DNA from 2 places in the Finegoldia magna ATCC 29328 genome. Region 2 is predicted to be linked to the other one. Evidence: predicted binding sites of a transcription regulator. Region 2 holds the regulator's gene; the other holds the start of a gene.
What was found. The regulator HrcA, encoded in region 2, represses chaperone genes, less so after heat shock. The targets are predictions, from matches to a motif close to ATTAGCACTCNATANTATNGAGTGCTAAT.
Positions count from the first base shown of each region.

Region 1 (4,452 bases), 110 kb from region 2:
CATTGGAAAATGCAAGATATCAAATAAAAAAGGCTTGTGAGATTTTAAAGTTAGACGATAGCGTTTATGAATTATTGAAAGATCCTTACAGAGTAATTGAAATTAATATTCCAGTAAAAATGGATGATGGATCAATGAAAGTATTCAAAGGTTATAGATCACAACACAATAATGCTATGGGTCCTACTAAAGGTGGATTGAGATTTAGAGAAGATGTTAATTTGGATGAAGTCAAAGCTTTGTCTATATGGATGACATTTAAATGTCAAGTAACAAATTTACCTTATGGTGGAGGAAAAGGTGGAATAATTGTTGATCCATCAAAGCTTTCTGAAGGCGAATTAGAAAGATTATCCAGAGGATTTGTAGATGGAATGTACAAATATTTAGGAGAAGATTTTGATATCCCAGCTCCCGATGTTAATACAAACGGAAAAATCATGAGCTGGATGGCTGATGAATACAACAAATTAACTGGTACTAATCAAATTGGAACTTTCACTGGAAAACCAATTGAATTTGGTGGATCATTGGGTAGAACTGAAGCTACAGGATTTTCAGTAGCTCTAAGCGCAAAAAAAGTTGTTTTAAATTTGGATAAAAAACTAGAAGAAACGACTGTTGCATTACAAGGATTAGGCAATGTTGGTATTTATACTTTAAAATATGTGCTTGAACATGGTATGAAAGTCAAATACATCATGGAATACAATAAGCAAAGAGGAGTATTTGCAATTCACAAGGAAGACGGATTCAACTTTGAAGAATGCTATGAAATCTCTCAAACACAAGATAAAGATTTTGCTAGCATTGAAGGATGCGAAGTAATTTCAAATGAGGAATTTTTCGCAGCTGATGTTGATGTTTTGATTCCTGCTGCTTTGGAAAATGCAATTACAACTGAAAATGTTAATTCAATTAAAGCGAAAATCATTGTAGAAGGTGCAAATGGACCTATAACAAAGGATGCAGATGAAATCTTAAATGAAAAAAATGTAGTTATTGTTCCTGATATTTTAGCAAACTCTGGTGGAGTAACAGTATCTTATTTCGAATGGGTACAAAACAAAGATGGATATTACTGGTCAGAAGAAGAAGTAAGAGACAAGGAATATCAATTGATTGACAAATCATTTGATGAAATTTGGGCTTTATCTAAAAAACTTAATATAACATTGAGACAAGCTGCTTATGTAAATTCAATCAAAAAGATTAGCAATACTATGAAAATACGCGGATGGTATTAATGCAAGCAAAAATAGAATTTGATGATGAATTAAAACTTACAAAAATCAAACAATCATCTTTTAACCCTACCCACATTTTTGAATGTGGGCAGGCTTTTAGATGGTACAAAGAAGACGATATGTCATATACAACAATTGACGGTGACATGTACTGCAATGTAAGTTTAGTTGGAGATTACGTATATATTAAAAACTGCACAGAAGAAGATTACTATAAAAAATGGGAAAATTATTTTGATTTAAAGACTAACTATACAAAGATAAAAGAAAAATTATCATTTAATGAAACTTTAAAAAACGCATTAGAATATGGTGATGGAATTAGAATTTTAAATCAGGATAAATTCTCAACTATAATTTCATTTATTATATCGGCGAACAATCAAATACCAAGAATTATGAAATCCGTAAATATAATTTGTGAAAATTACGGAAAATTTTTGGGCGATTTTAACGGTAGAAAATTATATTCTTTTCCTAAGCCTGAAGATTTGGCAAAAGTACCAGTACAAGAAATGAGAGAAGTGTGCAGAGTAGGATTTAGAGATAAAAGAATTGTGGACGTTTCAAAAATGGTTGCAAATAATGAGTTTGATATTTTGGAAATCGACAAATTATCAAATGAAGAATTGAGAAAAGAATTAATCAAGCTTCCTGGAGTTGGACCAAAAGTTGCTGATTGTATTATGCTTTTTTCATACAACAGACACAATACATTTCCTGTTGATGTATGGATCAAAAGAGTTATGGAGTATTTGTTCATTAAGGAAGAAACGAATAAGAATTTAATTGCAAAATATGCAGATGATTTATTTGGCGAATATGCAGGATATGCACAACAATATTTATTCTACTATGGAAGAGAAAATACAATTGGAAAATAACCATTAAAATCAAATAATAAAAAAAGACATAAAAGGATAAAAACTGAAATAAATACAGATATCTTTGCTTAAACACTGATAAATATGCTTGATAAAAACAAAAGTGTGGTTTATTATATAAGAGTATTAACACTCATCAAGTTAGAGTGCTAACAAAAGATTCTGAAGGAGGATATTATGAATTTAAAACCTATTGGTGATAGATTAGTATTAAAAAAACAAGAAAAAGAAGAAGAAAAAACATTCTCTGGAATAGTTCTCCCTTCTTCAGCCAAAGAAGCTCCTGTTTATGCAGAAGTATTAGCTATTGGTTCTGAAGTAGAAGAAGATGAAAAAATGAAAGGCAACATTAAAGTTGGAGATAAAGTTATATACTCAAAATATGCTGGAACAGAAATAAAACTAGAAGATACAGATTATATTCTAGTAAAATATGAAGATATTCTAGCAGTTGTAGAATAGGAGGATAAATTTTATGGCAAAACAAATTAAATTTTCAGATGATGCTCGTAAAAGCATGGTAGAAGGTATTAATAAATTATCAGATACAGTTAAAGTAACATTGGGACCAAAAGGTCGCAATGTAGTTTTAGATAAAGAATACGGCGCACCATTGATTACAAATGATGGTGTTTCAATTGCAAGAGAAATTGAACTTGAAGATGAATACGAAAACATGGGTGCACAATTAGTAAAAGAAGTTGCGACAAAAACAAATGACGTAGCAGGTGATGGTACAACTACTGCAACACTTTTAGCTCAAGCTATTATTAGAGAAGGATTGAAAAACTTAGCAGCTGGTGCTAATCCTATAGTTTTGCAAAAAGGTATAAAAAAAGCTGTTGAGAAGTCTGTAGAAGCTATCAAAGCTAGAAGTCACAGCGTTACTACAAAAGAAGAAATTGCTAATGTTGGTAGCGTATCAGCTGCAGATGAAACTATTGGTAAACTAATTGCAGAGGCTATGGAAAAAGTTGGAAACAATGGTGTAATTACTGTTGAGGAATCAAAATCTATGGGAACTACATTAAATGTTGTAGAAGGTATGGAATTCGATAGAGGATATGTTTCTCCTTACATGGTTTCTGATTCAGACAAAATGGTTGCAGCAATGGAAGATCCATTCATTTTAGTTACTGACAGAAAAATTACAAATATTCAAGATATATTGCCATTATTAGAACAAGTTGTTCAACAAGGTAAGCCATTATTTATAATCGCTGAAGATGTTGAAGGTGAAGCACTAGCAACATTAGTTTTAAATAAAATCAGAGGAACTTTCAATTGTGTAGCTGTAAAGGCACCAGGATTCGGAGATAGAAGAAAAGAAATGCTTGAAGATATTTGCATTTTAACTGGAGCACAATTAATTACAGAAGATTTGGGAATCGAATTAAAAGATGCATCATTTGATATGCTTGGAAGAGCAAGAAAAGTTAATGTATCAAAAGATAAAACAACAATTGTTGATGGTAACGGCGACCAATCAAAAATTGAAGAAAGAATTAACCAAATCCAAAACAGAATTCCTGAAACTGATTCTGAATACGATAGAGAAAAACTACAAGAAAGATTAGCAAAATTATCTGGTGGAGTTGCAGTAATTGAAGTCGGAGCAGCTACAGAAACAGAATTAAAAGAAAGAAAATTGAGAATAGAAGACGCTCTTGCAGCTACAAGAGCAGCAGTTGAAGAAGGAATTGTAGCTGGTGGTGGAACAATTCTATTAGATATTATTGAAGAAGTTGAAAAACTTGTCGATGACGTTGAGGGTGATGAAAAAACAGGTGTTAAAATAATTTTAAAAGCATTAGAAGAACCTGTAAAACAAATCGCAATTAATGCTGGAATCGACGGCTCAGTAATAGTAGAAAATGTAAAAAATAAAGATAAGGGAATAGGATTTGATGCATACAAAGGCGAATATGTAGATATGTTAAAAGCCGGAATTGTAGATCCAACAAAAGTAACATTATCAGCACTACAAAATGCAGCATCGGTTGCAAGTCTATTATTAACAACAGAAGCAGCAGTTGTAACAATAAAAAAAGACGAGCCAGCTATGCCTCAACCAGGTCCAGGCGCTTATATGTAATAAATCAAAGATGAGGATGTATATTCCTCATCTTTTTTTATGAAAAAAATTAAAGATGTTAGTTGAAAATGAATATCGGGTATATATTAATTAAGTTGGTGAGAAAATGAATAATTACGATTTAATAAACGAAGTGCTTGGTAAAACAAGTGAAGAAATAAAAAAAATGACTCCAATTAATATTCTTTTGGTAGGAAAAACCGGAGTTGGTAAATCAACACTAATT
Region 1 is NC_010376.1:957,793-962,244, reverse strand. Features, by position in the region: gene FMG_RS04755 (Glu/Leu/Phe/Val family dehydrogenase) at 1-1,247, shown strand, start outside; gene FMG_RS04750 (DNA-3-methyladenine glycosylase family protein) at 1,247-2,131, shown strand; gene FMG_RS04745 (co-chaperone GroES) at 2,309-2,593, shown strand; gene groL (chaperonin GroEL) at 2,607-4,226, shown strand; gene FMG_RS04735 (YcjF family protein) at 4,333-4,452, shown strand, end outside.
Region 1: FMG_RS04745 (co-chaperone GroES) is a predicted target of HrcA. The motif match lies at 2,257-2,285, and genes of this name have one in related genera.

Region 2 (4,452 bases):
TTTCAGTTAAGTTAAATTGTCCTAACAAAGTATTGTCAGCTGCCATTTCTCTTTCACCTTGAAGAACTTTGATTTCTACAGATGTTTGACCGTCAGCAGCAGTTGTAAATACTTGTGATTTTTTTGTTGGAATAGTAGTGTTTCTTTCAATTAGCTTAGTGCAAACGCCACCTAGTGTTTCAATACCTAATGACAAAGGTGTAACATCAAGTAATAATAAGTCTTTTACTTCACCTGTCAATACACCACCTTGTAAAGCTGCACCAATTGCTACACATTCATCTGGATTGATGTCTTTTTGTGGATTTTTTCCAATTAATTTCTTAACAGCTTCTTGAACTGCTGGTATTCTTGTAGAACCACCAACTAGTAATACTTTTTCTATATCATTGTGACTTAATCCAGCATCTTCTAATGCTTGTCTTACTGGTTTTAAAGATTCTTCAACTAAATCAGATGTTAACTCATCAAATTTAGATCTTGTAATATCCATATTTAAGTGAACAGGAGTTCCGTTTACTGCAGAAATAAATGGTAAGTTTACATTTGTAGAAACTCTTGTAGATAATTCTTTCTTTGCATTTTCTGCTGCATCTTTAAGTCTTTGTTTTGAAGTAGGATCTTTTCTTAAATCTACACCATTTTGTTTCATGAATTCATCTGCTAAGTAGTTCAATAATTTTTCATCAAAATCATCCCCACCTAGTCTGTTGTTACCACGTGTAGCTAATACTTCAAATACTCCATCTCCAACTTCAAGAATTGAAACATCAAATGTACCGCCACCTAAGTCATAAACCATAACTTTGTGTTGATCAGTTTCTTTATCAATACCATAAGCTAATGCAGCTGCTGTTGGTTCGTTGATAATTCTTTTTACGTTTAATCCAGCAATCTTACCAGCGTTTTTAGTTGCTTGTCTTTGAGAGTCTGTAAAGTATGCAGGAACTGTAATTACAGCTTCTGTAACTTCTTCCCCTAAATAGCTTTCAGTATCAGCTTTTAATTTTTGTAAAATCATCGCCGAAATTTCTTCTGGTGTATAATCTTTTCCATCAATATTAACTTTGTATTCAGTACCCATCTCTCTTTTAATTGAAGTGATTGTTCTATCTGGGTTTGTAATTGCTTGTCTTTTTGCTGTTTCTCCGACTAATCTTTCACCATCTTTAGTGAACGCTACAATTGATGGAGTAGTTCTATTACCTTCGGAGTTAGGAACTATAACTGATTCTCCACCTTCCATAACTGCTACTGCTGAATTTGTTGTACCTAAATCAATACCTATTACTTTACTCATTATAAAATCCCCCTTTAGATTTTTATCTATATTAAAAATTCTTATTTACTAACTTTGACCATTGCAGGCCTAATGCATTTGTTATTTAAAATATATCCTTTTTGGAATACTTCTAGTATCTTATCTGATCCTTTATCACTATCTTCAGTAATAACTGCATGATGATAATTTGGATCAAATTTATCTGAACAATCTACTTCTTCTAAGCCAAATTCCTTTAATGATAGAAGTAAGTTATCTCTAATTAACTCTATTCCACTAGAAAACTCATCTTTTTCTTCTTTACTATTAATAGCTCTGTCTAAATCATCTATTATAGGTAAAATTTTCAAAATTAAAGACTCATTAGCCAATTCAATAGACTGCTGTTTCTCTCTATTTGTTCTATTTTTATAATTTATAAAATCTGCTTGTAATCTTTTTAAAGAATCTTTTAAATCTTCTATTTCAGTATTTACTACCTCATCTTTATCAACATTTATTTCTTCTTCTATAGAATCATTGTCGTTTTGATTGGTATCTTTTATCCCTAAGTCATAATCATCATTTAATGTATTATCTGAAGAATGACTTGTTTTCATATTTTCTTCATTATCTTTCATAATAATCCCCCCTAATAATTAATCCGTTAATTCTTCTCGATAATTTGAACATAGCTTCTATTGAAAGTTCATAATTCATTCTCATGGGAGCTACGATAGCTATAACACCGATATTGTTTTTATTGAAGAAATAAGAACTTTTAATAATTGTATTTTCAACAAGAGGTTGTTCATTATTCTCATCCCCAACTTTAATATCTAAGAAATTATCTGAAGAATTTAGAATACTTACAATTTTATCTTTGTCTTCAAGGTACTCTATTATGCTTTGAACTTTGCTTAAGTCATTGTATTCACTGTATTTGAAAATATTTGATAAGCCTTCAACTGATACATACATAGAGGATAACTTATCTTTTTCATTTTCAATAATTTCGGTAATCGCTCCTTTAAAAAGATCATTATATTTGTATTTCGAAGAAAATTCTTCTAAATTATCATAAACTTCATTTAGGTTTTTCCCTAAAAAAAGTTTTTTCAATAGAAAATTTATCTTAATTAATTCGTTTTGTTCAATGATTTGCTCTGATGAAATTACAGTATGATTTAAATCACCAGAATCATATAAAGTTAATAATACATAATTATATTCACTGATTGGAAGCAACTCTATGTGAGATAGACGCATCTTATCTGATTTTTTTAACATAGAAATCACCGGATACTGGGTTATCTCAGATATGAATTGTGAAGAAGATTTAATTAATTTTTCTGGTTCAACAATTCTTTCATATGGCTTCCTTATAGACATTAATGAAGAACTAGATTCGTCACTTTTATACAGTTTATCCAGGATATAATCTACATACAATCTGAAAGCTTTTTGCGATGGGATTCTTCCCGATGAAATATGGGATTGTACTAAATATCCTAAATCACCTAAATCGCTCATTTCGTTTCTAATTGTTGCTGGACTAAATCCTATATTATAATTTTTCGATAAAACACGTGATCCGATTGGTTGAGCTGTCTTTATATAATTATCTATAGTAGCTAGTAAGATATTAAATTTTCTTTGCGTTAAATGTTCATTCAAAATCTCACCTCTTTTTTGTTAGCAACCTATTACCTTGAGTGATAATAAAATTATACATCACGATCACTACTGTGTCAAGTGTTAAACTAAAATATCTATAAAAAAAGTATTAGATATGAAAAATCCCTGATCTGTAAAGCTTAAATGATTATTTTCTAATGTTAATAATCTTTCTTTAATCCACTTATCTATCATGTTTTTGTTATTTTTATATAAATCTATGCCAAACTTTTGATTGTATTCTTTTAAATCTAATCCTTCTTTTAATCTCATATTAGTTATTATAAATTCAAATTCTCTCTTTTCTAAATCAATATTCTCTGAAAAATTTATTGGCTTTTGTTCATTTATTATTTTTCTCTTATAGTTAGGATAGAAAAACTCATTGGTATATCTTTTCTGGTTAATATATCCAGATGAAGATAATCCAAACCCATAATAATTTTCATCTTTCCAGTAAATTTTATTATGTTTGGATTCAAAATCGTCTTTTGCAAAATTTGAAATTTCATAGTGATTATAATCTTCTAACCCTTTACAAATTTTTACATACATTTCATATTCGATATCGTTATTTCTATTGATATCTTCATAATCTTTATAAAATTTAGTTCCTGGTTCTAGAATCATGTTATACCAGGATACGTGATTTGGAGCAAGTTTTCTTATATAATTAAGATCATTGTCCAAAGATTCTAAAGTTTGATTTGGAAATCCGAATATTAAATCAATTGAAATATTATCAATATATTGTTTAATTATCTCAAAAGATTTTAAAACATCTGTTACTTTATGTCCTCTTCCTAAAAATCTGTTATATTCATCATTGAATGATTGAACACCCAAAGATATTCTATCTACACCAATACTTTTATATGATTCTATTTTTTCTTTTGTGACAAATTCAGGATTACATTCAATAGTAAATTCCTTTATTTGTAAATCAAAACTCTTATTTAATAGATTGTATATTTCTTTAATATATTTTGAATCTACAAGATTGGGAGTTCCTCCACCTATATAAATGGTATCTATCTTCTCATTTGGATTTTTGTAAATAGTTATTTCTTTCTGTAGTAATCTAAAGTATTCATCAACTCTATTATATTGTTTTGTCATGGTTGAAAAATCACAGTAATTACATTTATAGTCGCAAAAAGGTATGTGAATATAAATTCCTTTCATAATTCCTCCTACAAAAATAAGCCAAACTTTCGCTTGGCTTAATAATTTTAATTTACTTCATCGTATTTTAATACTGATAAGAAAGCTTCTTGAGGAACATCTACACTACCTACAGACCTCATTCTCTTCTTACCTTCTTTTTGTTTTTCTAAAAGTTTACGTTTTCTAGTTATATCTCCGCCGTAACATTTAGCAAGTACATCTTTTCTGTATGCTTTAATAGTTTCTCTTGCTATTATCTTGTTTCCTATAGCTGCTTGTACAGGAATTACAAATTGATGTCTAGGTATTTCATCTTTCAGTTTTGTTACTATTTTTCTAGCTCTTTC
Region 2 is NC_010376.1:844,554-849,005, forward strand. Features, by position in the region: gene dnaK (molecular chaperone DnaK) at 1-1,300, opposite strand, end outside; gene FMG_RS04210 (nucleotide exchange factor GrpE) at 1,342-1,902, opposite strand; gene hrcA (heat-inducible transcriptional repressor HrcA) at 1,892-2,938, opposite strand; gene hemW (radical SAM family heme chaperone HemW) at 3,020-4,123, opposite strand; gene lepA (translation elongation factor 4) at 4,171-4,452, opposite strand, start outside.